Regions from separate parts of the Streptosporangium lutulentum genome, predicted to be linked through region 2. Evidence: riboswitches for the same ligand, from Rfam matches in the RefSeq annotation. Region 2 holds a riboswitch; each other region holds the start of a gene.

Region 1 (7,240 bases), 290 kb from region 2:
CCGGGCCCGCCCGTGCTCACCTGCTCACCTGCTCATCTGCTCACCGCGGCGTGTCCCGCGATGCCGTACGAAGACCCCGGTGTGTCCCGCGACGCGGTCGACGGACGTGCCGTCGGACGGCGAAGGTGGCCGGGGTCGCCCCCGGCCACCCGCTACCGGCGCTGCCCGGCCTTCTCCACGATGCCCGACGCCAGCTCGGCGACGGTGAAGACGCTGCCCGCCTTGAACATCACCTCCGACCCCGTCATCTGGTCGCGTAGCCACACCATGCGCGTACCGAGATAGCGGAAGGTCCGCGGCTCAAGGATGAGATATCGCCGCGTCTCCGCGCCCGCCGCCTCCCGGAACACCCCGAGGCCCTTGCGTCCCGCACCGTCCTCGACGCCCACCTCGACCCCGACTCCGGGGATCCTCCCCAGCGCGCGGTACATCGCCGCCTCCAGCTTCGGCGGCATGATCGCCTGCTGCTGCAGGTAGACGGAGATCACCCGGAAGGCGCGCGCGTCGGGATCCTCCGCCGTACGCGTCACCCCCTCCTCGACCGGAAACTCGACCCAGTGCCTGTCGTCCCGGACCTGCGCGAGGAGCTTGTCGGGGTCGGTGGGCAGCTCGCGGAGCCTCCTGTCGTACTGCTGGGGCGAGAGGTCGTCGTCGCCGGGGTCCGGGGGAACGTCGCTGATCCGGAACCGTCCGTCGACGTCGTAGCCGCCGGTCTGCTTTCCGTCGTAGCGGATCCACCGCTCCATCGTGGTCCCGTCGCCCGGATCCCCGTTGGGCTGCCTGGAGAGGGTCTTGCTGTACTGCCACTGGTCCGGACGCGGGGACGTGCCCGTCGACCGCGTCTCCGCGACGAGGGCGGCCTGCGCGAACACCTCCGAGGGGCTGGCATACCGCGCCGCCGATGGAGGCACCCCGCCGATCTCACCGGTCCTGTCGATCTGGACGAGGGTCAGCACCAGGGCCGCCACGAGGCCGAAGGCACCGGCGAGCAGCACCGGACGGCCGGGGAACAAAAACCTTCGCCGGTCGGCGGCGCGACCCGTTCCGGCCACCAGTCGGGCACGAGGAGCCGCGAGCCGTCCGGCGTCCGGCTCGGGCGCTTCGGCGCGCAGTTCGCGGAGCGCTGTCAGATCATCCACGGTCGGCCTCCTCTTCGATGGCGGTGGGGTCGGCGCCGCCGAGCGCGGCGCGGGTCTTCTTCCTGGCCCGGTGGAGCCGTGAGCGCACCGTTCCGACGGGGATGCTCAGGGCGTGGGCGACCTCGTCGTAGCTGAGGTCGGCCCACGCGATCAGTAGCAGCACGTCCCGGTCGCCCCCTGACAGGGTCGCGAGCGCGCCGGCCAGCTCCCGGCGCGCGGCCGAGGCGGTGACGCTGGCGTCCACGCGGTCGGCGTAACTCTCGGCCACCTCGTCCACACCGGTCCGGGCCAGCGCGCGGTAGGCCCGGACCTCCGCCCGGCGGTGCTTGCCGACGAGGTTGGCGGCGATGCCGTACAGCCAGGGACGGGCGTCCGGCCGGGTCACGTCGTAGCGCCCGCGCTTTCCGAAGGCGGCGAGAAAGGTGTCGGCGACGATGTCGTCGGCGATGGAGTCACCCAGCCTGCGGGTGACATACCGATGGAGCTCCGGCGCGTGACGGTCGAACAGGGTCGCGAACACGTCGGGCTCGTCTCGGGACCGTCGGATCAGCTCCGCGTCGTCGGTGCGGTCCGATGTATGGGCGCATTGTGCGTCGGCGATCAAACATGGCTCCGCTCATCGGGCCTCTGTTCTCACGAGGCGGGGGGCACGGTCATCTCTATTCACCCGAACCGGGCGATCGAGTTCACGCCCTTACCGGTTCCGGCGGCCGGCAAGCCTGGAAGGACGCTCACGAAGCTGCGGCAAGCGGTCTTCATCATCGTTCGTGAACGCGTGAAAGCGCACGACGGCGGTTGCCGCCGAGCTGGACGAGACGCCCGTCAAGGCGGACGAGGAGACCTCGCCGGCGCGGCTCCCCGATGCTCCGGTCATGGGCGCTCGCCCGGAGCGAGCGAGGCGGCACCCGCCTTCCGCCCGTCCCGAGGCCGGCGCCGAACGGCGCGGGCGGTCGCGTCAACGGCCGGACCGCTTCCTGTACAGCGTGCGCGGACCCGTCATACGATGCGGTTCGTGCCGAACATCGGACCCGTAGAGCTGCTCATCGCCGCCGCTCTGCTCGCGGTGATCCTGGCGATCGTCCTCGGTGTCGTCGTGGTCGCCCGGAGGGGAGACAGGGCGTCCCTTCCACCGCCGATGCCGCCGGCGCCCCAGGATCTGCAGGAGCTCGTCACGCGGCTGACGCGCCAGGGACAGAAGATCCATGCGATCAAGGCGCTGCGCCATCACACCGGGCTCGGCCTGTCCGAGTCCAAGAAGGTCATCGACGCCGTGGCCCTGGGGCACCCCATGTGGAGCCATCCCGTGCTGGCCCCGTTCCGGCCCTCCCCCGTGGCCCTGCCGCACGCCGGTCCCGACCTGGCCACCCGCGTGCGCGAGCTCAAGGCCGCCGGTCGCACGGCGCAGGCGATCCACCTGGTACGCGGCGAGACCGGCATGGGTCAGGCCGAGGCCGAGCTGTTCGTCGGCAGCCTCTGAACGCCCCCGGCGAGCGTGCCCCCGGTGCTCCGGTCAGGAGGTTCCTGTTGACATTGTCGCCAATGTCAAGGTTTAGCCTCAAAGCTCCTGTCCCCGCATCCTGGAACGGACGCCGATGACCATCCTGGCCGACCCTGACGACCGCGCCCTCCTGCTCGACCGCGACCGGAGCTTCTTCGACGCCCTGGTCGCCGCCGACCTCTCCTGCCTGGACGACCTGCTGGCGGACGACTTCGTCATGGTCGCCATCGACAACGGCGCGACCGTGACCCGAGCCGACCTGCTCGGTCTGATGTCATCCGGAACCGTCCGGTTTCCGGCCGTGCAGTCCTTCCCGGACGAGGCCGTCGTCCGCCGTATCGGAGACGTCGGCATCGTCGTCGGGCGAACCGGCATGAACTTCACCGGCGCCGACGGCGCCGTCTTCACCGCCGGCAGCCGGTACACCCACGTCTTCGTCTCCGACTCCGTCGCGGGATGGCGCCTCGTCTCCGCGCAGGGCACGGAGATCAAGCCCGGCTCGTGACGCCCCTCTCGCCGGGGCCCGCCGGACTCCCCCGTCTCCAGACGGAGAGCGGACAGGACGGCGGCGGCCGATCCGGGACCGGTCGGCCGGGGACGCGATCGCGTTCGGCCGGCGGGGTCTCCGTGTCATCGGGATGACGGTGGAAATCCCGAGCCCCTCGATCCGGCGGGCCACCGTCAGGAAAGTGCCGGCGCGGTGCGGACACGGCGGGGCGGGGTGAAGACGTACAGGCTGAGGATGTCGGACGGTTCGGCCACTCCCGGGCCACCGGCACGAACCCAGGCCGCGATGTCCTCGGCCGCGTCCGGGTCGTTGACCAGGCCGAGCCACACGGGACGGCCTCCCGCGGCGCGGCCGGCGGCCGACGGCTGGACGACGATCACGTTCGCCCGCTCGCACACGTCCAGGCAGTCGGTGACGCGGACCGCGGCGGTCTCGGACAAGCGGGCGACCTGCTCGGCGTGGTCGAGTCCGGCCACCTTCCCCGGGTCGCCGCAGCAGCAGCCGCGGCAGACGACGATCCTGCATGGTGCCGGTTTCCTCATGCGCACGTGAATCCTTTGCCGGTGCATTCGAGCAGGTCAGATGACGGTTCGAGGCAGGGGCACGGGGTTCGCCCCGGCCGGTCGGGCGGGCGGGCCGGGAACCCGCCGGTCGCCGGCGGGTTCCCGGACACGCGGAGGGCCGGCCGAGCGGCTCATGGGGCTCCCCGGGCAGCTCGTACGGCTCGCGTCCACTGCTCGCGGCGGATCTCCGGATCGATCAGAGCGCAGTCGCCGCACATGCCGCCGCCCGGCAGGCGGTAGTACAGGCAGCAGCTGCGCCGGACGAAGAACGAGTGTCCCGGGGCGGGTTCGGCCAGCTCACCGCCGCCTTCCAGGACCCCCGTGGAAAGCAGTTCGCGCCCCAGCGCGCTCGCGCCGGCGGCGTGTCCCGGATGGCGGCGGGCGATCGCCTGGACGGTCCCGGCCAGCGCGGAGGCGGCGTTGCCCCACAGCAGACCGGGGGCGATCTTGGTGACCTCCCGCGTGGTGCGGGCCAGTGGCTCCAGCAGCCCGGTGACCACGACGCGGTAGATCGGCTCGGCCGCCCGGTTCGGGTCGGTGATCTCCCAGCCCTCCGGGTGGGCGACTCGCAGCGGGAGCGGGCCGCTCGGCGTGGGACGCCAGAACGCGCGGTCCGGCGCCAGGTCGACGAGCACCCCGCGGGTGACGGCCGCACCGATGACCGGCGACCACAGGCGAGCGGCCAGGCCCTGGAAGAAGATGGAGGCGGCGACCAGGTCCTCGGTGGTGCCCAGGCGTCGCGCCACCTCGGCGATCCTGCCCGACAGCACGCTCGGGCCGGTGAGCAGCTCGGTGAGCGGGAGCCACCCGGATTCGAGCGGTCCCGTTTCGAGCTCGAAGTAGGCGCTGATCGTCGCCACCTCGGACAGAACGCCTGCGACGCGACGGGAGGTCGCGGGTCGTGGCATCACCGGGACGGCCCCGATCGACGGGCAGGCCGAAGGGCGCACTGCCGGTAGGACCACATGGCGGCCACCGTCCTCTCCTGGGGAGATCCGCCCCATATCGTGAGGAGGCGACCGCGTGAGTCTCCTGGCTCTCGGGTCGATGCTCGTCCCGGCCTTCCCACCCGCACGCGGGCAGTGGCTTGTTCGGGATCCGCTCGCCGATCACAGTGGCGGGACCGCACCGGATTCACACCGGCTTCCTCGTTCCGCCGTCGCCTTCACCAGTCATGGTCGCACGAACGGTCACTGAGGACATAGCGGACCCAGCTCCCCGTTCCGTGGTCCGCGCGCCGAGCCGGCGGATCGCCGAGGGTCGCGGCCCCCGAGAAATCCCTCACCGTGGTCCGCGCGCCGAGCCGGCGGATCGCCGGGGGTCGCGGCCCCCGAGAGGTCCCTCACCATGGTCCGCGCGGCCGTCCGGCGCGCCGGTCTCTCCACGACAGCGGCAGACTCTTCCTCGTGAAGCGAATTCTCATCGTCGGCATCGGCGCGGGAGACCCCGACCACCTCACCCTCCAGGCGGTCAAGGCCATCGCGGCGGCCGACGTGTTCTTCATCCTGGACAAGGGCGAGGCCGGGCACGATCTCATCCGGCTCCGGCAGGACCTCGTCGACGCGCACGCCCGCGCGCCGTACCGGCTGGTCAAGGCCCGTGATCCCGACCGCGACCGGACCAGCGCCGCCTATGCCACCGCGGTCCAGGACTGGCGATCACGCCGCGCCGGCGTCTACGAACGGCTCATCCGCGACGAGCTCGGCGACGACGAGACCGGCGCGTTTCTCGTCTGGGGCGACCCCTCCCTCTACGACAGCACGCCGGCCGTCCTTGAGGAGGTCCTGGATCGGGGCGCGGTCCGATTCGTCTACGACGTCGTGCCCGGCATCAGCAGCGTGTCCGCTCTGGCCGCCCGGCACCGCATCGGCCTGACCCGGATCGCGCGGCCCCTGCACATCACCACGGGCCGCCGCCTGGCCCTGGAGGTCCCCGAGGCCGACGACATCGTCGTCATGCTCGACGCCCGCTGTGCCTTCGCCACCCTTCCCGACGCCGCCGAATTCGAGATCTACTGGGGCGCCTATCTCGGCACCCCCGACGAGATCCTGGTGGCCGGAGCGGTCACGGAGGTCGCCGGCCAGATCCGCGACGTCCGCGCCGCGGCTCGGGAACGCAAAGGCTGGATCATGGACACCTACCTGCTGAGACGGGTCTCTCGGTGAGACCGCGGGGATCACGGTCCAAAACGGCTCTGTCCCGCAGGATGCCCCTGGCCAATACGGCTGACCAGGGGCAAATGTGAAAACTCAGCAGAAAAGTGGAATTAATCAACCGCTAATGAACTACCAGCGGTAGATGGTGTAAGGGTTGTAGTAGACCTGGCCGTAGCTGAAAGGGTTGTAGTAGACCTGGCCGTAGCCGAGGGTGTTGTAGTAAACCCGGCCGTAGCCATAAGGGTTGAAGGGATCGATGAAGAAGTTGCCGCTGGCGCTCGAGTTCTCGGACGTGGCGGCGGATTCCTGAGTCGCGCTTGCGCCGGCAGGCTGGGCCGACACCGTCAGGCCGACGATGAGGGTGGAAGCCACCAATGTTCCGGCGGCGAGAGCGTGCTTGAACATGAAAAATCACTCCGTGTCTGATGTTTGAGCCTGGCGTGCTGCCTGGGCTTACAGAGCGCCGACCCGGCTTCCCGGAAATATGGCGAATCGGCGTCATGTAAGACGCTAGTTGAGGGTCATCCGTACGTTCACCCCAGAGAGAACAAAGCCTTGGTCCGGGATCATCACTGAAGAAAGGCGGAGGTTACACCTGAATGGAGATCAAAAGCCCGTTCTAGGTGACGAATCCGATAAATCGGCCGGACACGCCGACGAGACAGCCGAGCCGGTTTCTCGGTCGGAGCGGTGGTCGCCCGCACCGCGGACGACAGGCCACGCCGGGTTCTCCGGCCTTCTCTCACCCTCTCCGGTTTGAGGGCCGCGCCTCATCCGCCGGACGGTCCGCCGCGCCGAGGTCGGAGGCGACCGGTCCAGCCCAGTCGGCACAGCAGGTAGGCCACCCCACGCGCGGTGTAGGACACGTGGAATCTCTCAGCGATCAGCACGGCCACGCGTGAGGCGGTCCAGCACTGATCGTCCCAGCCGTAGGCGGCGGGCCCCTCCTCCAGGGCCTTCTCCAGCAACGTCAGCTGTTCGTCGGTGAGCTTGCAGCCGTTGCCGGCGGCGCCCTTGGAGGCCAGCGCGGCCTTGCCTCCCCGGCTCCAGAGCGCGTACCACTCGTAGGCGGACTTGCGGGTGATTCCCAGCAACCGGGCCACCCGCGGCGGCTCCATTTTCCCCGCGAACATGTCCGCGGCCCGGAACCGCAGCCTCTCGCGTCTGACCCGCTCCTGCGCGGACAGTCCCCCGCCCCTGTCGGAGTACCTCATGCTTCAAGGTTGTCATCCGGACAAAAGACACTCAACGGGCACCCGGCCCCATGTCACCTCCGCATTTCCCGGCCGTCGCACGCGGGCCGTACTCGCCGGGGATCGGACGGCATATGAAGCGCGGGCACGCGCCGGGCCATGGACGCATCCGTGAGGTGACCG
Region 2 (7,240 bases):
CGGTTCGTTGGCCGACAGCTCCGCCGCGTACACCTCGGGGAAACCACCGCCGATGACGATCCCCCTGGCCCCCTCCGGCAGGGTCTCGTCGGTGAGGGGGTCGAAGGGGACGACCTCGGCTCCCGCGGCCGTCAGGAGCTCGGCCTGCTCGGTGTAGCCGAAGGTGAACGCCTGGCCGCCCGCGACCGCGATCCTCACGGAGGCGGGGGCGGAAGGGCCGGGGGTCCACGGGGCCGCGGGCAGCGGCGGGGCCGAGCGGGCGAGCCGCAGGAGCTCCTCCAGGTCGCAGGAGGCCGCGATCAGCGCGGCGACGGCGTCCATGGCCTGGGCGGCCTGGGTGCGGCGTTCGGCGGCGGGGACGAGGCCCAGGTGGCGGGAGGGGGTGGCGACGGCGTCGCTGCGGCGGATCGCGCCCAGCACCGGGACGCCGCTCTCGGCGAGGGCCTCGCGGCAGATGCTCTCGTGCCGTTCGGAGCCGATCCGGTTGAGGATCACCCCGCCGAGCCGGATCCGGGTGTCGTAGGAGGCGAACCCGTGCACGAGCGCGGCCACGGACCGGCTCTGCTTGGCGGCGTCCACGACCAGGACCACCGGCGCGTCCAGCAGCCTGGCGACGTGCGCGGTGGAGGCGAACTCGCTCGCGCCCGCGCCGTCGTACAGGCCCATCACCCCCTCGACCACCGCGAGGTCGGCCCCGGCGGCGCCGTGCCCGAAGAGCGGGGCGATGCGCTCCTCCCCCACCAGCCACGGGTCGAGGTTGCGCCCGGGACGGCCGGTGGCCAGGGCGTGGTAGCTGGGGTCGATGTAGTCGGGGCCCACCTTGTGCGGGGAGACCGCCATGCCCCGGCGGGTGAACGCGGCCATCAGCCCGGTCGCCACGGTGGTCTTGCCCGCTCCCGAGGCCGGGGCCGCGATGACCAGACGGGCTACCATTCGATGCCCTTCTGGCCCTTCTGCCCGGCGTCCATGGGGTGCTTGACCTTGCCCATCTCCGTCACCAGGTCGGCGGCGTCGAGCAGCCGGGGGTCGGCGTCGCGGCCGGTGATGACGACGTGCTGGCTTCCGGGCCGGGCCCGCAGGGTGTCGATCACGTCGTCGACGTCGATCCAGCCCCACTTCATCGGATAGGTGAACTCGTCGAGCACGTACAGGCGGAACGTCTCGGCGGCGAGGTCGCGTTTGATCTGCTCCCAGCCCTCGCGGGCGTCGGCGGCGTGGTCCTCCTCGCTGCCGGGGCGCTGGATCCAGGACCAGCCCTCTCCCATCTTGTGCCAGGAGACCGATCCGCCCTCTCCGGAGTCGCCGAGCACCCGCAGGGCGCGTTCCTCGCCGATCCGCCACTTGGCGGACTTGACGAACTGGAAGACCCCGATCGGCCAGCCCTGGTCCCAGCCGCGCAGGGCGAGGCCGAAGGCGGCGGTGGACTTGCCCTTGCCCGGTCCGGTGTGGACGATCAGCAGCGGCCGGGCGCGGCGCTGCCGGGTGGTGAGACCGTCCTCGGGAACGCTGACCGGTTTGCCCTGCGGCATCGTCAGTCCTCTCTCTTCGTCATGCGGCGCTCCGCCGCTCACGGATCATGCCGGCGAGGTCGGTGAGGTCGTCGAGACGCACCGTCTCGGCCCCCATCCGCCCGGCCAGGGCTCGGGCGAGGCCCAGGCGGACGTGCCCGCCCTCGCAGTCGACCACCACGCTCGTGACCCCGGCCAGGAGTCCCGCCGCGCGATGCGACTCCTCCACGGTGCCCGAGGTGGCCCGCCCGTCGGTGACCAGGACCACCAGCGGGCGCCTGGCCGGGTCGCGCAGGCGTTCGACCCTCAGCACCTCGGCGGCGCGCAGCAGCCCGGCGGCCAGGGGGGTACGGCCTCCGACGGGCAGCTCGCGCAGGCGGGCCGCGCCGGTCTCGACCGAGGAGGTGGGCGGCAGGACGAGGTCGGCGCGGGTGCCCCGGAAGGTGATGAGCCCGACCTTGTCGCGGCGCTGGTAGGCGTCGAGCAGCAGTCCCATCACGGCGGTCTTGACGGCGCGCATGCGCTGCCTGGCCGCCATGGACCCGCTGGCGTCGACGACGAACAGGACCAGGTTTCCCTCGCGGCCCTCGCGGACGGCCTCCCTGAGGTCTCCGCGCCGCAGGAGCAGGCCCGCGCCGCTCCTGCCGCGTTCGAGCTGGTACGGCGCGGCGGCGCCGACGGTCGCCCGCAGGTGCAGGGAGCCCGGGCGCCCCTGGGGAACGCGGGCGCCGGTGGTCCGGCCGAGGGGTGTCATGGCCCTGGACCGCCGTCCCGGAGCCCCCGAGCCGACCCCCGGGACCGTGAACAGCCTGGTCCTCGCCGCGGGGTCGGCGTCGAAGGTCTGCTCGCGGCCTCCGGGACCGGCCTCCGGCCCGGGGCCGGCGGAGGGCTGGGCGCCGGAGGGCGGGGTGGTGGGGGGCGGGGCGCCCGGCGCTCCGGGGTCCGGGGCTGCGGGTCCCGGGACGTCCGGGGTCGCGGAGGCGGTGGAGTCGGTGGAGTCGGTGGAGTCGGTGGAGTCGGCGCCGCCGCCCGAACCGTCCGGCCCCTGATCGTCGGGGCCCGCGCCGCCCGGACCCTCCGGACCCGGGTCGTCCGGATCCGGGTCCTCGGGGCCCACGGCGGCCGGGTCGTCGGGAATCCGGTTCAGGAGGTCCTCCAGCTTGGACTCGTCCAGGCCGGGGGCGTCGAAGGGGTCACGGCGCCGGCGGTGCGGAAGGGCGAGCCTGGCGGCCTCGCGCACGTCGTCGGCGGTGACGACGGTACGGCCCTGCCAGGCGGCGTGGGCGATCGCCGCACTCGCGGTGACCAGGTCGGCGCGGAGCCCGTCCACCTCGAACGCCGCGCAGACCGTGGCGATCTGCAACAGCGCGGAGTCGGGCAGCACCACCCGGGGCAGCCGGGCCCGGGCCTCGGCGATCCGCCTCGCCAGGTCCTGCTCCTCGCCGGCCCACTTCTGGGCGAAGGCGTCGGGGTCGGCCTCGAACGCCAGGCGCCGCCGTACCACCTCCGCCCGCTCCGGCGCCTCCCGCGACGCCCGGACCTCCACGGTCAGCCCGAAACGGTCCAGGAGTTGCGGCCGGAGCTCCCCCTCTTCGGGGTTCATGGTGCCCACCAGCAGGAACCGGGCCGCGTGCCGTACCGACACGCCTTCGCGCTCGACGTAGCACGTGCCCAGCGCGGCGGCGTCCAGCAGCAGGTCGACCAGGTGGTCGTGGAGCAGGTTGACCTCGTCCACGTAGAGGACGCCCCGGTGGGCGCCCGCCAGGAGGCCGGGTTCGAAGGACTTCACGCCCTCGGTGAGCGCCCGTTCGATGTCGAGGGAGCCGACCAGGCGGTCCTCGGAGGCGCCGACCGGCAGCTCCACCAGGCGGGCGGGCCGCACGGTACCGGCCGCGGAACCCGCGGGCGGCTCGGCGTGCGCCCGGGCCTCGTGCGGCCCGTCGGGGCAGCCGGGGTCCGGGGTCGCGGGGTCGCAGGAGAAGCGGCAGCCGCTCACCACCTCGACGGGGGGCAGCAGCGCGGCCAGCGCCCGCACGATCGTGGACTTGGCCGTGCCCTTCTCCCCTCTGACCAGCACCCCGCCGGAGCGGGGGGACACGGCGTTGAGGATCAGCGCGAGCTTCAGGTCCTCCGATCCCACGATCGCGGTGAAGGGATAACGGGACTCACGCACCTTCGAGATCTCCTTGCCTTTTGTCATGGGGTGTAGCTCAGCTGCCAGCGCCCGCCCCGGCCGGTGAGCGCGACGCGGGCCAGCGGCGCGACGTCGATCCGCCAGAACGCCGCGGCGGGCGCCCCGAGGGCGTGGACGACCGCGGCGCGGATGACCGGGGGGTGGGTGATCGCGACGAGCCTGCCGGGGGCGCGGCCGGCGAGCCAGCCCGCCACCCTGCCGAGGAGGCCGGCGATCGACTCTCCCCCGTGGGGCGCCGCGGCGGGGTCGCCGAGCCAGGAGGCGAGAGCCTCGGGTTCGGCGGCCTCGACCTCGCCGAGCGTCCGGCCGCTCCAGCGACCATAGTCGCAGTCGGCGAGCAGCGGGTCGGGGTCGGCCCGCAGGCCGAGCGCCGCGGCGGTCTGGACGCAGCGCACCTCGGCGGGGCAGGCCGCCGAGCCGCGGCCGAACTCCCGCGCCAGGCCGGTGGCCCGGCGCAGGCCGCGTTCGTCGAGCGGTTCGTCACCCGGGAACGCGGCCCGTGCCGTCGCCGAGGTGGAGGCGTGACAGACGAACAGCAAGCGGGTGACCCCCGAGGGGGTCGTCACCCCGTGCTGCGCCCGCGCGCGGCGAAGGCGAACAGCGCGCCGATGCCGGTCCAGAACACCGCCTGGGTGCCGATGGACGCGATCCGGAAGTTCCACAGGAGATCGGCGGGGAAGCCCGCGGGCACCTCGTTGATCTCCGGAAGGAGGATCAAGGCCACGGCCACGGGGATCAGCACCGAAGCCCCCGCCGACAGCCAGCGCAGCCAGGGCTCACGCTGTGCGGCGTACCGGTAGGCGGCGGCGCCCGCGGCGACGGCGAGGATCCCGATGAGCACCGCGACCAGGTAGAGCACGGTGCGCTGGTTGATCGTCTCGGGATCACCGACCGCAGGTGGGTTGGCGGGATATTTCAGGAAAGGGATGAGGACGATGGCGCCGAAGGCGGCGGCCGCGAGGGTCACCGCGAGCACCGGTTCGGAGCGGGGCCCGGCCCGGCCGCGCAGGAACGCGTAGACGAGGGCGAACAGCCCCCCGACGGCCAGTCCGTACAGGGCCAGGGCGAGGAAGAGCCCGAAGCGCTGCCCGTCCCTGCTGACCAGTGCCTCGTCCTCGTCGTGGGAGTGGGCCGCGGGTTCGGCGGCCTCGTGGGAGTGGGATCCGGCCGCCGGGGCGGCGGCCGAGGCCGCCTCCTCGATCGCGATGGCCTGGTCGATGCGCGGCTCGCCCACGGCGTAGGCGAAGGCTGCCGCGAACAGCCCGGCGAGCAGTCCGGCGAGTAGTCCCCGGACGATGAGTTTGGTGATCACATGCGGCTCAGTGACACGGGACGCCGAGCAGATGGCGCCCGTCGTGCATGAGCTCGTGCAGGTAGTTCCCGGCCTGCGAGACCGCTCCCTGGTCGAACGTGACCAGGTAGGCGAGCAGCAGCAGCACCGGTACGGCGAGCAGCCACCAGGTGAGTGAGGACAACGGGATGGGCTTGGCGTGCGGAGCCGAGATCTGGCTCACGGCCACCTCCTTCGGGATTGACGCGTCCCTTTTTCGTAGGTCGGTGGCGGTCGAGTGACCTGGCTTCCGGCACTGACGTGCCGGTTACAGTGGCGCGACCGCACCGGTATTTCACCGGATTTCCCTCGCACCGCCACAAATCCCCCGGAACGTACCCCGGTTACCTATCCCCCGTCAATCCAGACATCAAGACCATCCGGACATGACGGTGCGGGGAGGCGATCCCATCGGGACCGCCTCCCCGCACGATCGGAGGATCACTACTCGCCGGTGAGGGCCGTCACCAGCTCCGCGGCGGTCCGGCAGCGGTCGAACAGCTCACCCACGTGGGCCTTGGTGCCGCGCAGCGGCTCCAGGGTCGGAACGCGCTGCAGCGACTCGCGGCCGGGGATGTCGAAGATCACCGAGTCCCAGGAGGCGGCGGCGACCGACTCGCTGTACTGGCTCAGGCAACGCCCCCGGAAGTAGGCGCGGGTGTCGCTGGGCGGGATCTCGATGGCCCGCTGGACCTCTTCCTCGGTGACCAGCCGCTGCATCCGGCCCCGGGCGACCAGCCGGTTGTACAGACCGCGGTCGGGCCGGATGTCGGAGTACTGGAGGTCGACGAGCTGCAGGCGCGAGTGGGACCAGGGAAGGTTGTCGCGGGTGCGGTAACCCTCCAGCAGTTCCAGCTTGGCGACCCAGTCCAGCTCCCTGGAGAGCTGCATCGGGTCCTCGGCCAGACGGGTGAGGACCGACTCCCAGCGGTCCAGGACGTCCTTGGTGGGCTCGTCCACGCCGTTGGCGCTGCGCTCCTCGGCATACTTGCGCGCCAGCTCCAGATACTCCATCTGGAGCTGTACGGCCGTCAGCCTGCGGCCGTCGCGCATCGGGATCTCGTATTTGAGCGTGGGGTCGTGGGAGACCGCCCGCAGGGCCTGGACCGGGTTGTCCACGGTGAGATCGCGGGTGAAGTAACCGTCCTCGATCATGGCGAGGACCAGCGCGGTGGATCCGAGCTTCAGGTAAGTAGAGATCTCCGACATGTTGGCGTCACCGATGATGACGTGCAGGCGGCGATACTTCTCCGGATCGGCGTGCGGCTCGTCGCGGGTGTTGATGATCGGCCGCTTGAGCGTGGTCTCCAGGCCCACCTCGACCTCGAAGAAGTCGGCGCGCTGGCTGATCTGGAAGCCCTCGCTGCGTGAGTCCTGGCCGATGCCGACCTTGCCCGCGCCGGTGACGACCTGCCGGGAGACGAAGAACGGCGTCAGGTGCCTGACGATGTCGGCGAACGGCGTGGCCCGCCGCATCAGGTAGTTCTCGTGGCAACCGTAGGAGGCGCCCTTGTTGTCGGTGTTGTTCTTGTAAAGCTGGATCGGGGCGTTGGCCGGCACCGCCGAGGCGCGGACCGCCGCGTCGTGCATGACCCGCTCCCCCGCCTTGTCCCAGATCACCGCGGCTCGCGGGTTGGTGCACTCGGGAGTGGAGTATTCGGGATGGGCATGGTCCACATAAAGCCGGGCGCCGTTGGTCAGGATCACGTTGGCCAGGCCCAGATCCTCATCCGTGAGCTGGCTCTGGTCGGCCACCTCCCTGGCCAGGTCGAAACCTCGCGCGTCTCGCAGAGGATTCTCCTCCTCGAAGTCCCAGCGCGCGCGCCGCGCCCGGGCCGTCGAGGCGGCCAGGTAGGCGTTCACGACTTGGGAGGAGGTCACCATCGCGTTGGCCCCCGGCTGTCCGGGCACGGAGATGCCGTATTCGGTCTCGATGCCCATCACCCGCCGTACCGTCATGCGCACCCTCTGTTCATCCGGGACTGTTCTCTTCTCCGTATGTATTCCCGACCCTAGACCCTTCACTATGCCCGGTGGTCGGACAGTTATGGCACCGAGGCCTTTTCGCCCGCAACGAGGGGCCCCACGACGGGCGGAACGGGCGCCGGCGAGGGCCTTCCCCGCCGCCGGGCCTTCACGAACTCCTGGACGGGGCGTTCGGCCACCCGGTACACGAGGTAGGAGAAGGCCATCGCGGCCAGCACGGTG
Region 3 (7,240 bases), 760 kb from region 2:
AGCTGCTCGCCGCCCGCGAGCTCGGGCTTCCGGTCGTGATCGTACGGCGCCCGCCCCCGCCCGGCGGGGTCACCGCGGTGGAGACGGTCGAGGACGCGGTCGCCTGGCTGGAGACCGTGGCGGGCGCCGGAGACGTTCACGCCGGGTAGCGGGGAGGTGTTCACGCCGGGTAGCGGCGGGGGGTGAACACCACCCGGCCGCCGTCGCCCCGCTCGGCCACGCGGGTGGTGGAGGACCCCACGATCAGCAGGCAGCGCATGTCGACCACGGCGGGATCGAGCTCGCCGAGCGTGGTGAAGGTCAGGCGTTCCCCCGCTCCGCCGACGTCGCGGCCGATCACGACGGGGGTCTCCGGCGCGCGATGCTCCAGCAGCAGGTCCCGCGCGGCGGCCACCTGCCAGGTGCGGCTCTTGGAGGCCGGGTTGTAGATCGCCAGGACCAGGTCCGCCTTCGCCGCGGCGCTGATCCGCTCGGCGACGACCTCCCAGGGCTTGAGCAGGTCCGACAGCGACAGCACGCAGTAGTCGTGACCCAGGGGCGCCCCCGCCCGGCTCGCCACCGCGTGCGCCGCGGTCAGGCCAGGCAGCACCCGCACCCGGACGTCGGCGAACCGTGGCTCGCACGCCACCTCCAGCACCGCGCTGGCCATGGCGAACACCCCGGGATCACCCGAGGAGACCACCGCCACCCGGGATCCGGCGAGGGCCAGCTCCAGCGCGTGCGCGGCCCGTTCGGCCTCCACCCGGTTGTCGGTGGGATGGCGGAGCTGGCGCGGGTTGGGCGGCACCCGGTCGAGGTAGGGGCCGTACCCGATGAGCTCGTCGGCGGCGGCCAGCGCCTCCTGCGCCTCGGGCGTCAGCCACGGCCGTCCGGCCGGGCCGAGCCCGACCACGACGACCTCGCCCGAGGTCCCGGCGGCCGAGGTCTCGCTCTCCCGCGCGGCCGCGGCCGGCGCCGCGTTGGCCGGGCTCGGGATCAGGGCCAGCGAGAAGTACGGCACGCTGTCCGGGTCCACCTCGGCGAGCGGGGCCAGGCGCTGCCCGCCGGTGGTGGCGCGCTCCACGTACCAGGCCTCGTCGAGGCGCCCGGCCTCGGCCAGCGCGTCGCGGACCTTGGTGAACGTCCGGCCGAGTTTGAGCACCGCCGCCGAGTCGGTGGCGGCCAGGCGCTCGGCGAGGACCTCGGCCGGGAGCGTTCCGGGCAGCACGGTCAGGATCTCGTCCCGTTCGACCAGCGGGCGCCCGAGGACCGCGGAGGCGCCGCTCACCGAGGTCACGCCGGGGACCACCTCGGTGGTGTAGCGGTGCGACAGGCGCTTGTGCATGTGCATGTAGGAGCCGTAGAAGAGCGGGTCGCCCTCGCACAGCACCACCACGTCGCGCCCGGCGTCCAGATGGGCCGCCAGCCGCACCGCGCAGGCGGCGTAGAAGTCGTCGATGGCCCCCTGGTAGCCGCCGGGGTGGTCGGTGGTCTCGGTGGTGAGGGGGTAGATGAGGGCTTCCTCGATCTGGCCGTCCCGCAGGTACGGCGCGGCCACCGACCGGGCGATGCTCCGGCCGTGCCGGGCGCTGTGGAACGCGATCACGTCCGCCTCGCCGATGAGGCGGGCGGCCTTGACGGTCACCAGTTCGGGATCCCCGGGGCCGAGTCCCACACCCCAGAGCCGTCCGGTCAGCATGTCGCTCATTCGTCCTCGCTCGCTATCGCGTTGACCGCGGCGGCGGTCATCGCACTTCCGCCCCGGCGGCCGTGCACGACCAGGTACTCCAGGCCGGCCCCGTGTTCCGCGAGGGCCTGTTTGGACTCGGCGGCGCCGATGAAGCCGACCGGTATCCCGAGGACGGCGGCCGGTCGCCCGGCGCCCTCCTCGACCATCTCCAGCAGCCGGAACAGCGCGGTGGGCGCGTTGCCGATCGCGACCACGGAGCCCTCCAGCCGCTCCCGCCACAGCTCCATGGCGGCCGCGCTGCGGGTGGTGCCCAGCCGTTCGGCGAGTTCCGGCACGCGGAGGTCGCCCAGCGTGCAGATCACCTCGTTGTCGGCGGGAAGGCGGCGCCGGGTCACCCCCGAGGAGACCATCGTCGCGTCGCACAGCACCGGGGCGCCCGCCCGCAGGGCCTCGCGCGCCGACGCCACGACACCTGGAGACCATCCGAGGTCGGTGACCAGGTCGACCATCCCGCAGGAGTGGATCATGCGGACCGCCACCTGGGCGACGTCCGCGGGCATGCCGCTCAGGTCCGCCTCGGCGCGGATGGTGGCGAAGGAACGGCGGTAGATCTCGGCGCCGTCACGGACGTAGTCGATCACAGTTCCCCTCTGGCGGCCGTCATCGCGGCCGCGGTCTCTTCGATGTCCGCACAGGCTAGGCTCCGGCCGTCCAGGTCCAGGCGGTACCCGTCGCCGGTGGCGACCACGTCCGCGACTCGTCCCCTGGGGCGACCGCAGCGCCTCTCGCAGCCCGCCCAGTGCACGGGGAGCGTACCGGAATCAGCCGGTTCGTTCCGTACCGAGGTGATGGCGAGGGTCGCGTCGGCCCGCACGTCCGCCAGCGACTTGGCGCAGCCGGGACGGCCGGTGCAGGCGGTGACGCCGATCCACGGTGAGGCGGGGTCGGTGACCAGACCGGCCTCCGCCAGCCGGGCGGCCGTCCCGGCGACCTCCTTCCGGTCCAGCCGGGGCAGGACCATGCCCCGCCACGGGGTGAGCCGCAGCTCTCCGCAGGACGCCAGGCCGGCGAGCAGTTCGGCCTGGGCGGAGGTCAGCCGTCCCAGCGGCACCGCGACCCCGAGGGCGACCCGCCGGTCGGCGGACGCGCGCGGTCGTTCGACGACGCCCACCGGCCCGAGCCCGACGGGGCGAAGCCGCAGGGGGGCGGCGGACGCGGCGGTCCCGGCGGCCCGTGCGGGGTCATGGCCGGGGAGCGGCGGGTACTCGCCGGAGCGGGCGCGCATCCGGGCGGCGACCCGTGCGGGGCCGTCCTCCAGCTCGCCGATCCGCCAGGCGGTGATCTGCTGGGCGGCCAGTTCCGCGAGGAACTCCTCGGCGGCGGTGAGCAGGGCCCGCACCGCCGCGTCCAGCAGGACGCGCAGGCCGCCGTCGACGCCCGCGAGGACCACCGCGGCCTCGTCGGGGCCGGTCGGCAGGATCGTGGCGTCGGCGCCGAGCCCGGCCACGTCGCCGCGGCCGTCGTCGAGCGCGAACATGAACCGTCCGGGAAGGGCGGCGAGGGCGGGCCGGGCGCACAGGTGCCGGTCCAGCTCGGAGATCAGCGGGCCGACGTCGGTGATCCCGCCGCCGTCGAGACCGGTCAGGGGGGAGGCGAGGACGTTGCGGATCCGCTCGTGGGTGGCCGAGGGCAGCAGGCCCGCGGCCGCCATGCGGGCCGCGAATCCACCTCCCTCGCCCAGGCCGCGCACCTGGACGTTGGCCCGGGAGGTCAGCTCGATGACACCGCTGCCGTACGTGGAGGCGGCTCCGGCGAGTTCCCGCAGCTGGGAGGTCGTCAACCGGCCTCCGGGAACGCGGACGCGCGCCAGGCCGCCGTCGGCGGCGGCGTGCACCTGGAGCGCCCCGGGACATGCGTCAAGTCGCGATCGTCCGGAAAAGTGTGCAATGACCACGCTCAGGATGTTAACGCCAGTTTCTTGCAAGGAAGGGGACTGCCGTAGTGTCATCATTGCGATGGCAAAAGGGAGGAAGCCGGTGTGAGTCCGGCGCGGTCCCGCCACTGTAACCGGGGAGCGAACCCCACCCAGGTCACTGTCCGACGACGGACGGGAAGGCCGGGGTGAGCACCGATCCGGGAGCCAGGAGACTCCAGCCGTCGTAGCCGACGACGACCCGGGGCGAGGACCCCGAGGGAGGAAGCCCTGTGCGCTTTTCGCCGTTCCCCCGCCACTTCGTGGCACCCCTGAGCCGTACCGTCCCGCCTTCGCCGTTCCGCCACCCTGTGGCATCCCCTGGGCGTACCGCCCCGTTCTCGCCGTTCCGCCACCCTGTGGCATCCCCGGGCCGTACCGTCCCGCTTTCCCTGGAGTGTGGCGCGTGATCCTCCTGCTTTCGACCTCCGACACCGACCTGCTCAGCGCCCGCGCGAGCGGCGCCGACTACCGGCTGGGCAACCCCGCCCGGCTCTCCGCCGAGGACCTCCCGCCCCTGCTGGAGGGCGTCGACGCGGTGGTGGTCCGCCTGCTGGGCGGGCGCCGGGCCTGGGAGGAGGGACTGGACGCCCTGCTCGCCGGGCCCCGGCCCGTCGTCGTGCTCGGCGGCGAGCGGGCGCCCGACGCCGAGCTGATGGAGCTGTCCACCGTGCCCGGCGGGGTCTGCGCGGAGGCGCACGCCTACCTGGCCCACGGCGGGCCCGCCAACCTCGTCGAACTCCACCGGTTCCTGTCCGACACCCTGCTGCTCACCGGGCACGGGTTCGCCGCGCCCGCCCCCACCCCGAGCTGGGGCGTGCTGGAGCGCGAGAGCCGTCGCCAGGACGGGCCGGTCGTCGGGGTGCTCTACTACCGGGCCCACCACGTCGCCGGCAACACCGCCTTCGTCGAGGCCCTCTGCGCGGCGATCGAGGACGCGGGCGGCCGGGCGCTGCCCGTCTACTGCGCCTCCCTGCGCACCGCCGAGCCCGGCCTGCTGGAGGCGCTGCGCACGGTGGACGCCCTGGTGGTGACCGTGCTCGCCGCGGGCGGGACCCGGCCGGCGACCGCGTCGGCCGGCGGGGACGACGAGTCCTGGGACGTCGGCGCGCTCGCCGACCTGGACGTGCCCATCCTGCAGGGACTCTGCCTGACCGGCAGCCGGGCGTCCTGGACCGACAGCGACGACGGCCTGTCGCCGCTGGACGCGGCCACCCAGGTCGCGATCCCCGAGTTCGACGGGCGGATCATCACGGTGCCGTTCTCCTTCAAGGAGATCGACGAGGACGGGCTGACCGTCTACGTGGCCGACCCCGAACGGGCCTCACGCGTGGCGGGCATCGCGGTGCGGCACGCCGTACTGCGGCACGTCCCCGCCGGGGAGCGGAAGCTCGTGCTGATGCTGTCGGCCTACCCCACCAAGCACTCCCGGATCGGCAACGCCGTCGGCCTGGACACCCCCGCCAGCCTGGTGCGGCTGCTGGCCGTGCTGCGCGAACGTGGCTACGACATCGGCGCCGAGGGCGAACTGCCGGGCGTGACCGAGCAGGACGGCGACGCGCTGATCCACGCGCTGATCGCCGCGGGCGGGCAGGACGCGGACTGGCTCACCGAGGAGCAGCTCGCGGGCAACCCGGTGCGCATCGCGGCGAGCCGCTACGCCGAGTGGTACGCCACCCTGCCCGAAGACCTGCGTACCCGGATGGAGGAGCACTGGGGCCCGGCGCCCGGCGAGCTGTTCGTGGACAGGTCACAGGACCCGGAGGGTGAGATCGTGCTGGCCGCGCTGCGCGCCGGCAACGTCGTGGTCATGGTGCAGCCCCCGCGCGGGTTCGGCGAGAACCCCATCGCGATCTACCACGACCCCGACCTGCCGCCCAGCCACCACTACCTGGCCGCCTACCGCTGGCTGGCCGACGGCTTCGGCGCCCACGCCGTGGTCCACGTGGGCAAGCACGGCAACCTGGAGTGGCTGCCCGGCAAGTCCAACGGGATGTCCGCCTCCTGCGGCCCCGACGCCGCGCTCGGCGACCTGCCGCTGATCTATCCGTTCCTGGTCAACGACCCCGGCGAGGGCACCCAGGCCAAGCGGCGCGCCCACGCCACCCTGGTGGACCACCTCGTCCCGCCGATGGCCCGCGCCGACACCTACGGCGACATGGCCCGGCTGGAGCAGCTCCTCGACGAGCACGCCTCCATCGCGGCGATGGACCCGGCGAAGCTCCCGGCGATCCGCGCCCAGATCTGGACCCTCATCCAGGCCGCCAAACTCGACCACGACCTGGGTCTCGCCGACCGCCCGCACGACGCGGAGTTCGACGACTTCCTGCTGCACGTCGACGGCTGGCTGTGCGAGGTCAAGGACGTCCAGATCCGCGACGGCCTGCACGTGCTGGGCCTCGCCCCCGAGGGCGAGACGCGGATCGACCTGGTGCTGGCGATGCTCCGCGCCCGCCAGATGTGGGCCGGCAGCGAGGCCCTTCCCGGCCTGCGCGAGGCCCTCGGCCTGGCCGAGGACGGCACGGCGGGGCGGATCGGCACGGACGAGGCCGAGACGCTGGCCCGCGCGCTGGTCGAGGCCATGGAACACCGGGCCTGGGAGCCGTCCGCCGTCGCCGACGTCACCGCCGCCGTCCTGTCCCTCGACACCGTCGCGGGTGTCATGGGGGGCACCGTGGTGGACACCGGGCAGGTGGAGCGGATCCTGCGGTTCGCCGCGACGGAGATCGTGCCCAGGCTGGCGCGGACCACCGACGAGATCGACGCGATCCTGCACGCCCTCGACGGCGGCTACGTGCCGGCGGGACCGAGCGGCTCGCCGCTGCGCGGGCTGATCAACGTGCTCCCCACCGGCCGCAACTTCTACTCCGTCGACCCCAAGGCGGTGCCGAGCAGGCTGGCCTGGGAGACCGGCCAGGCGATGGCGGACTCCCTGCTGGAGCGCTACCGGAACGACACCGGCGACTGGCCGCGTTCGGTCGGGCTGTCGGTGTGGGGGACCAGCGCCATGCGCACCGCCGGGGACGACGTGGCCGAGGTGCTGGCCCTGCTCGGCGTGCGCCCGGTGTGGGACGAGGCCTCACGGCGGGTGACCGGGCTGGAGCCGATCCCGGCCGGGGAGCTCGGCCGCCCGCGCGTGGACGTCACGGTCAGGATCAGCGGGTTCTTCCGCGACGCGTTCCCGCACGTCGTGGCGATGCTGGACGACGCGGTACGGCTGGCCGCCGCCCAGGAGGAGCCCGAGGAGCACAACTACGTCCGGGCGCACGTGCTCGCCGACCTGGAGGGGCACGGCGACGAACGCAGGGCCACCATGCGGATCTTCGGATCCCGTCCGGGAGCCTACGGCGCCGGGCTGCTACCGCTGATCGACAGCCGCAACTGGCGCGACGACACCGACCTCGCCGAGGTCTACGCGGTGTGGGGCGGCTTCGCCTACGGCCGCGGCGTCGACGGCGTCCCGGCCAGGCAGGACATGGAGACGGCCTACCGCCGGATCGCGGTGGCGGCCAAGAACGTCGACACCCGCGAGCACGACATCGCCGACTCCGACGACTACTTCCAGTACCACGGCGGAATGATCGCCACCGTCCGCGCGC
Region 4 (7,240 bases), 3.0 Mb from region 2:
CACCGACGAGCGCATCGCCGTCGTGCACAACGGCATCATCGAGAACGCCGACGAACTGCGCGCCAAGCTTGAGGCCGACGGCGCGGTCTTCCTGTCGGAGACCGACACCGAGGTGCTGTCGCACCTGATCGCCCGTACCGTCCAGGACGTCGACTCGCTGGAGGAGGCGGTCCGGACGGCGCTCAAGCGGGTCGTCGGCACCTACGGCATCGCGGTGATCGACGCGCAGCGGCCCGGCGAGGTGGTCGTGGCCCGCAACGGCAGCCCGATCGTGCTGGGCATCGGCGAGAAGGAGATGTTCGCCGCCTCCGACGTGGCCGCGCTCGTCCGCTACACCCGCCAGGTGGTCCACCTGGAGGACGGCGAGATCGCCGTGCTCAAGGCCGACGGGTTCCACACCTTCGCCAGCGACGCGCGGGAGACGGCCAAGCAGCCGCTGACCGTCGACTGGGAGGACGGCCACTACGACACCGGGGGCTACGAGCACTACCTCCTCAAGGAGATCTCCGAGCAGCCCGACACCGTCGCCAGGACGCTGCGCGGGCGTCTCGACGACCGCTTCCACATCGCGCACCTCGGCGGCCTCAACATGGACGCGCGGGAGACCCGGTCCTTCCGCCGCGTGAAGATCATCGGCTGTGGTTCGGCCTACTACTCGGGCCAGATCGGCGCGCAGCTCATCGAGGAGCTGGCGCGGATCCCGGCCGACGCCGAACCGGCCAGCGAGTTCCGCTACCGCAGCCCGGTCGTGGAGGCCGACACCCTCTACGTGGCGATCAGCCAGTCGGGGGAGACCTACGACACCCTCGCCGCCGTCCAGGAGCTCAAGCGCAAGGGCGGGCGGGTGCTCGGCATCGTCAACACCGTCGGCAGCGCCATCGCCCGGGAGTGCGACGGAGGCGTCTACCTGCACGCGGGTCCCGAGGTCTCGGTGGCGAGCACGAAGGCGTTCACCTCGACCGCCGTGGCCTTCGCCCTGCTCGCGCTGCACCTGGGCCGCGTTCGCGACCTGTCCCCGGCCGACGGCCGGCGCGTCTGCGAGGGCCTGCGCAGGCTGCCCGACCAGATCAAGGAGATCCTCACGCTGGAGTCCCAGATCAGGGAGCTGGCGGAGAAGTACGCCACCTCGCCGAGCATGATGTTCGTGGGCCGGGTCCGGGGTTATCCGGTGGCCCGCGAGGGCGCGCAGAAGCTCAAGGAGATCTCCTACGTGCACGCCGAGGCCTACCCGGCCAGCGAGCTCAAGCACGGCCCGCTGGCGTTGATCGGCCCTGACATGCCGACCGTCGCGATCGTCCCCGACGACGAGCTGCTGGACAAGAACCTCACCACACTGGGTGAGATCCGCGCGCGCGGCGGGCGGGTGCTCATGGTCGGGCACCGTACGGCCGACACCAAGCTGGCCGACGACTGCATCGTGGTGCCCAAGAACGAGACCGAGCTGGACCCGATCCTGCTGTCGATCCCGCTCCAGCTCTTCGCCTACCACGCCGCCGTCGCCCTGGGCCGGGACGTGGACAAGCCGCGCAACCTGGCCAAGAGCGTCACGGTGGAGTGACCTGGGCGCCGACCTTCCCGGAGCCTCCGGGACTTGGCCTTCCCGGCCCCTTCCCCGGGCTCCCCGCCGCGTGTTCACCGCGCCGGGGAGCCCCTCCCGGCCGAGACGACACCCCCCAACATGTGACAGAGAGTGACATGAGAGTAACCTGAAGTATAGGGGGATCTTGGGGGAAGGGCCGCTTATGCGCCGTCGGGGGTTTTTTGCGTTCGCCGCGGGGATCATGGTCGCCGCGGGGTGCGGTTCGACGAGGAACTCCGGCGCGTCCACGGTCGGCAGGCTGTCCATCATCGCGCCCACGGCCCACGGGCAGGGCTGGGATCTGGCCGCCCGCACGCTGGCCGCCGTCATGATCGACGCGAAGCTGGCGAGGACCGTCGGAGTGAGCAACCATCCGGGCGGTCTGGACGCCGCCACGATGAACACGTTCGCCGCCGACCACGGCCCGTTCATGAGTGAAGGCAAGCTGCTCCTCACGGGGATGCCGATGGTGGCCGGGGCGGAGATCACGAACGCCCCCTCCGTGGTGGACTCCACCACCCCCCTCGCCCGCCTGATCGGCGACTGGGCGGCCCTGGTCGTCCCCGCGAACTCCCCCCTGCGCACCTTCGAGGACTTCGTCGAGGTGCTCCGCCGCGATCCGGCGGGGCTGGTGGTGGGCGGCCGGTTCACGGGAGGTTCCGACCACGTGCTCTACGGCATGATCGGCAAGTGTCTCGGGGTGGACGCCCGGCTGCTGGAATACAGCGGGTATCCCGGTTGGGCCGAGTCGGTCGAGGCACTCAACGACGGCCGGGTGGCCGCGCTCCTGGGGTCGGCCCGCTCCTTCAAGGAGGAGATCGCCGCGCGCCGCCTGCGACCCCTGGTGGTCTCCTCCGGCCAGCGGATCGACGGGATCGACGCGCCGACGCTCCTGGAGCTGGAAGTCCGGCTGGAGTACAGCGACTGGTGCGGCCTGCTCGGCCCCCGGGGCATGCGCCCCGAGGACAGGGACGAGGCCGTCGCCCTGTGCGACAGGCTGGACGACACGCCGCGCTGGCAGGAGGTGTGCGCGGCCAACGGCTGGAACCGGGTGTATCTGAGCGGCGAGGATTTCCGCCAGTGGCTCGTCACCGAGACCGGACGCACCCGCGGGGTTCTCTACGACCTGGGGCTGCTCAGGTCCTCAAGCACAAGGTGTAGGGGTGGTTGCGTCAAGCGCCACTAGATGTAGGATCCTCACTCGTTGCTGGTTCGCCCTTCCGGGGGCGAGGCAAGAGGGAACCCGGTGAGACTCCGGGGCTGCCCCGCAGCGGTGAACGGGAACGACAACCGTCATGAGAGCACTGGGCGCACCTTGCCTGGGAAGCGACGGTCGGTAGGCGTGAGCAAGGCGCCCGTGAGTCCGAAAACCTGCCGGCGACCATGAAAACTGTCCAGGGCCTCGAGGGAGGGCTCGCGGAACGAGGCGGTCCGGCATGCCCGGAACCGCTCTCAGACGCGTGCGCCCTTCCGGCGGGAGCCAACGGGGGAATTACGAGCACGCGAGGGGTAAAACGTGACACAGACCTTGGTCGACGCCACCAAGGAGACCGGGAACGACCAGGTCGACCGCCGGTTGGCGATCGACGAGGCCGCCGCCCGGGTGATCACTGATCCGGCGAACTCCAAGATCGCCGCCGGGATGCTGGCCGAGCTGATCGCCGACGAGGCCGCCGGGCACGGGGTCCGGACCTTCTCCGAGTCCATCGCCGCGACGCACGCGGCCGGGCTCATCCAGGACGAGCTGGCCCGGTTCGTGGCCGCCAACGCCACGGCGCTGGACGCGCTGGTCGCACCGGACGCCGACGGGCGCTTCGAGTACTTCGGGCTGCGCACGGTGTACGACCGCTACCTGCTGCGCCACCCGGAGACCCGCAAGGTCCTGGAGCGGCCCCAGCACTTCTTCCTCCGGGTGGCCTGCGGCCTGTCGGAGACCGTCGACGAGGCCGCCGAGCTGTACGCGCTCATGACGACCCTGTCCTACCTGCCGAGCTCGCCCACGCTGTTCAACTCCGGCTCGCGCAGGCCCCAGCTCTCCTCCTGCTTCCTGCTCGACTCTCCCCGGGACGACCTGGAGGCCATCTACGAGCGCTACGGGCAGGTCGCGCGACTGTCCAAGTACGCCGGGGGGATCGGGATCGCCTGGACGCGGGTCCGCTCGCGCGGCTCGCTGATCCGGGGCACCAACGGTCACTCCAACGGCATCGTGCCGTGGCTGCGCACGCTGGACTCCAGCGTCGCCGCGGTCAACCAGGGCGGTCGTCGCAAGGGCGCGGCCTGCGTCTACCTGGAGTCCTGGCACGCCGACGTCGAGGAGTTCCTCGAACTGCGGGACAGCACCGGCGAGGAGGCCCGCCGTACGCACAACCTGAACCTGGCGAACTGGATCCCCGACGAGTTCATGCGCAGGGTCGAGGCCGACGGCGTCTGGTCGCTGTTCGACCCCAAGGAGGTCCCGCACCTCACCGACCTGTACGGCGCCGCGTTCGAGGAGGCCTACCGGGCCGCCGAGGCCGAGGGCCGGTTCGTCAAGCAGATCCCGGCCCGCTCGCTGTACGGCCGGATGATGCGCACTCTCGCCCAGACGGGCAACGGCTGGATGACCTTCAAGGACGCGGCCAACCGGACCTCCAACCAGACGGCCCGCCCCGAGAACGTCATCCACCTCTCGAACCTCTGCACCGAGATCCTCGAGGTCACCAACGACGCCGAGACCGCCGTCTGCAACCTCGGCTCGATCAACCTCGCCGCCCACCTCACCGGCGAGGGAGTCGACTGGGTACGGCTGCGCGCGACCGTCCGCACCGCCGTGCGGTTCCTGGACCGGACCATCGACCTGGGCTTCTACCCGACGCCCGAGGCGAGGACGGCCAACGAGAAGTGGCGCCCGATCGGGCTGGGCGTGATGGGCCTGGCCGACGTGCTGTTCGCGCTGCGGCTGCCGTTCGACTCGCCGCAGGCGCTGGAGCTGTCCACCCGGATCTCCGAGGAGATCGCCCTCGCCGCCTACGGCACGTCCGCGGACCTGGCCGTCGAGCGGGGCCGCCACCCCTCCTACGACGAGACCAGGGCCGCCGGCGGCGTGCTCCACCCCGACCACTACGACGCCGCGCGATCGGCGGAGTGGACGGCGATCAGGGAGAGGATCGCGACGACCGGCCTGCGCAACTCGCTGATGATCGCGATCGCGCCCACCGCCACCATCGCCTCCATCGCGGGCTGCTACGAGTGCATCGAGCCCCAGGTCTCCAACGTCTTCAAGCGCGAGACCCTGTCGGGGGAGTTCCTCCAGGTCAACCGCTACCTGGTCCGCGACCTGCAGGCCCGCGGCCTGTGGACCCCGCAGATCCGTGACGCGATCAAGCGTGCCGACGGCTCCGTCCAGGACATCCCCGAGATCCCCGCCGACCTCAAGGTGCTCTACCGGACCGCCTGGGAGCTGCCGCAGAAGGCGCTGATCGACCTGGCCGCCGCGCGCACGCCGTACATCGACCAGTCGCAGTCGCTGAACCTCTTCATGGCCACGCCGACCATCGGCAAGCTCTCCTCGATGTACGCCTACGCATGGAAGTCCGGTCTCAAGACCACCTACTACCTGCGCTCGCGCCCGGCCACCCGGATCTCGCAGGCCACCGTGCAGGCGCCCGCGGCCCAGGCGGCGCAGACCGTGCTCGACCCCGAGGCCGTCGCGTGCTCCCTGGAGAACCCCGAGTACTGCGACGCCTGCCAGTAGGCATTTTTTTTCAGGAAAGGCTTTGCCCTGATGTTGCTCGACCCTGGAATGGACCTCACGCTGCGGCCCATGCGGTACCCGGAGTTCTACGAGCGCTACCGGGCCGCGATCCGCAACACCTGGACCGTGGAGGAGGTGGACCTCACCTCCGACCTGGCCGACCTGGCCAGGATGACGCCCGAGGAACGTCACCTGATCAACCGCCTCGTCGCGTTCTTCGCGACCGGTGACTCGATCGTGGCCAACAACCTCGTGCTGAACCTCTACCAGCACGTCAACGCCCCCGAGGCGCGCCTGTATCTCAGCAGGCAGCTGTTCGAGGAGGCCGTGCACGTCCAGTTCTACCTGACCCTCCTGGACACCTACCTGCCCGATCATGAGGAGCGGGTCCAGGCCTTCTCCGCGATCGAGCACATCCCCTCGATCCGGAACAAGGCCGAGTTCTGCTTCCGGTGGATCGACTCGCTCGGCGACCTGACCCGGCTGGAGACGCGGGAGGACCGGCGGGCGTTCCTGCTCAACCTGATCTGCTTCGCCGCGTGCATCGAGGGCCTGTTCTTCTACGGCGCCTTCGCCTACGTCTACTGGTTCCGGTCCAGGGGTCTGCTCAACGGCCTGGCCACCGGGACCAACTGGGTCTTCCGCGACGAGTCCATGCACATGGAGTTCGCCTTCAGCGTGGTGGAGACCGTGAGGGCGGAGGAGCCGGAGCTGTTCGACGACAAGCTCGGCGAGCAGGTCACGCGGATGATCGAGGAGGCGGTGGCGGCCGAGCTCGCCTTCGCGGCCGATCTCTGCGGCGACGGGCTGTTCGGGATGAGCGTGGACCAGATGCGCCAGTATCTGGAATACGTCGCCGACCAGCGGCTGGTCCGGCTCCAGATGCCCGTCCGGTACGGCACGGCCAACCCGTTCGCGTTTATGGAGCTTCAGGATGTGCAGGAATTGGCTAACTTTTTCGAGCGGCGGGTCTCGGCCTACCAGGTGGCGGTCGAGGGGAGTGTTTCCTTCGACGAGTCCTTCTGATTACCTGGTGAGTCTGGCCCGTCAGGGGTAGAGACGACGAGGGGGACGCCGTCAGTGTCCAGCTGGATCTATTTGCTCACGTCCGTGCTGTTCGCCGTGGTGATCGTGGAGCTGCTGAGGCGGGCGTTACGGTGGCGGCTGATCGGTGAGAAGTGGGTCCTCGCCGCGCCGCTCGTGCGGCGCTGCACCTGGCCGGCGTTCATGACGGCGGCGGTGGTGACCGCCTACGCGGTCTACGAGCCGGGCATGGCCGACGACTCGATCAGCCCGCTGATCCAGCGGCTGCTCAGCCTGGCCATGATCGGCGGCGTCTCCTGGCTGGTGATCCAGGCCGCCTTCGCGGTCACCGACGTGGTGCTGGACCGGCTGGTCGCCGTCGAGGGGGAGGGCAACCGGCGGGCTCGCCGGATCCGCACCCAGATCACCCTGGTCCGCCGGGTGGCCTCGGCGGTGATCATCGTGGTGGCGCTGGGCGCGATGCTCTTCACCTTCCCCCAGGTACGCGCGCTCGGCGCCGGACTGCTGGCCTCCGCCGGCATCGCCGGCGTGGTCGTCGGTATCGCCGCCCAGTCCACCCTGGGCAACCTGCTCGCCGGGCTGCAGCTGGCCTTCAGCGACGCGCTCCGCCTGGACGACGTGGTCGTGATCCAGGAGCAGTGGGGCCGGATCGAGGAGCTCAGCCTCACCTACGTGGTCGTGCGGTTGTGGGACGAGCGCCGCCTGGTGCTGCCGGTCTCCTATTTCACGTCCAACTCCTTCGAGAACTGGACCCGGCACGGCAGCCGGGTGATCGGCGCGGTGTTCCTCCGCCTGGAGTGGTCGGTGCCGGTGGACGAGCTGCGCGCCGAGCTCTACCGGGCGCTGCGCGAACACCCGCTGTGGGACCAGAAGGACTGGACCCT

What was found. A riboswitch is a leader RNA that binds a small molecule or an ion and turns the genes downstream of it on or off. The one in region 2 is predicted to bind cobalamin.
Region 1: another riboswitch for cobalamin. It lies ahead of J2853_RS16650 ((2Fe-2S)-binding protein); the one in region 2 lies ahead of J2853_RS17980 (CbtB domain-containing protein).
Region 3: another riboswitch for cobalamin. It lies ahead of cobN (cobaltochelatase subunit CobN); the one in region 2 lies ahead of J2853_RS17980 (CbtB domain-containing protein).
Region 4: another riboswitch for cobalamin. It lies ahead of J2853_RS04290 (ribonucleoside-diphosphate reductase subunit alpha); the one in region 2 lies ahead of J2853_RS17980 (CbtB domain-containing protein).

What each region holds. Positions count from the first base shown of each region.
Region 1 is NZ_JAUSQU010000001.1:3,716,500-3,723,739, forward strand. Features, by position in the region: gene J2853_RS16625 (CU044_5270 family protein) at 153-1,139, opposite strand; gene J2853_RS16630 (RNA polymerase sigma factor) at 1,132-1,659, opposite strand; gene J2853_RS16635 (50S ribosomal protein L7/L12) at 2,152-2,616, shown strand; gene J2853_RS16640 (YybH family protein) at 2,732-3,142, shown strand; gene J2853_RS16645 ((2Fe-2S) ferredoxin domain-containing protein) at 3,319-3,687, opposite strand; gene J2853_RS16650 ((2Fe-2S)-binding protein) at 3,840-4,616, opposite strand; cobalamin riboswitch at 4,716-4,911, opposite strand; gene cobF (precorrin-6A synthase (deacetylating)) at 5,115-5,873, shown strand; gene J2853_RS16660 (hypothetical protein) at 5,994-6,269, opposite strand; partial or broken gene J2853_RS16665 (helix-turn-helix domain-containing protein) at 6,656-7,078, opposite strand.
Region 2 is NZ_JAUSQU010000001.1:4,008,892-4,016,131, forward strand. Features, by position in the region: gene J2853_RS17955 (cobyrinic acid a,c-diamide synthase CobB) at 1-933, opposite strand, end outside; gene cobO (cob(I)yrinic acid a,c-diamide adenosyltransferase) at 927-1,529, opposite strand; gene J2853_RS17965 (putative cobaltochelatase) at 1,549-3,708, opposite strand; gene J2853_RS17970 (histidine phosphatase family protein) at 3,705-4,268, opposite strand; gene J2853_RS17975 (CbtA family protein) at 4,265-5,014, opposite strand; gene J2853_RS17980 (CbtB domain-containing protein) at 5,022-5,216, opposite strand; adenosylcobalamin (AdoCbl) riboswitch at 5,260-5,353, opposite strand; gene dop (depupylase/deamidase Dop) at 5,477-6,991, opposite strand; gene J2853_RS17990 (acyltransferase family protein) at 7,078-7,240, opposite strand, start outside.
Region 3 is NZ_JAUSQU010000001.1:3,248,521-3,255,760, reverse strand. Features, by position in the region: gene J2853_RS14650 (cobalt-precorrin-6A reductase) at 1-149, shown strand, start outside; gene J2853_RS14645 (precorrin-2 C(20)-methyltransferase) at 161-1,687, opposite strand; gene J2853_RS14640 (precorrin-8X methylmutase) at 1,684-2,310, opposite strand; gene cobG (precorrin-3B synthase) at 2,307-3,623, opposite strand; cobalamin riboswitch at 3,652-3,836, shown strand; gene cobN (cobaltochelatase subunit CobN) at 4,048-7,240, shown strand, end outside.
Region 4 is NZ_JAUSQU010000001.1:1,000,314-1,007,553, forward strand. Features, by position in the region: gene glmS (glutamine--fructose-6-phosphate transaminase (isomerizing)) at 1-1,558, shown strand, start outside; gene J2853_RS04285 (Bug family tripartite tricarboxylate transporter substrate binding protein) at 1,743-2,765, shown strand; cobalamin riboswitch at 2,771-2,972, shown strand; gene J2853_RS04290 (ribonucleoside-diphosphate reductase subunit alpha) at 3,096-5,312, shown strand; gene J2853_RS04295 (ribonucleotide-diphosphate reductase subunit beta) at 5,343-6,338, shown strand; gene J2853_RS04300 (mechanosensitive ion channel family protein) at 6,393-7,240, shown strand, end outside.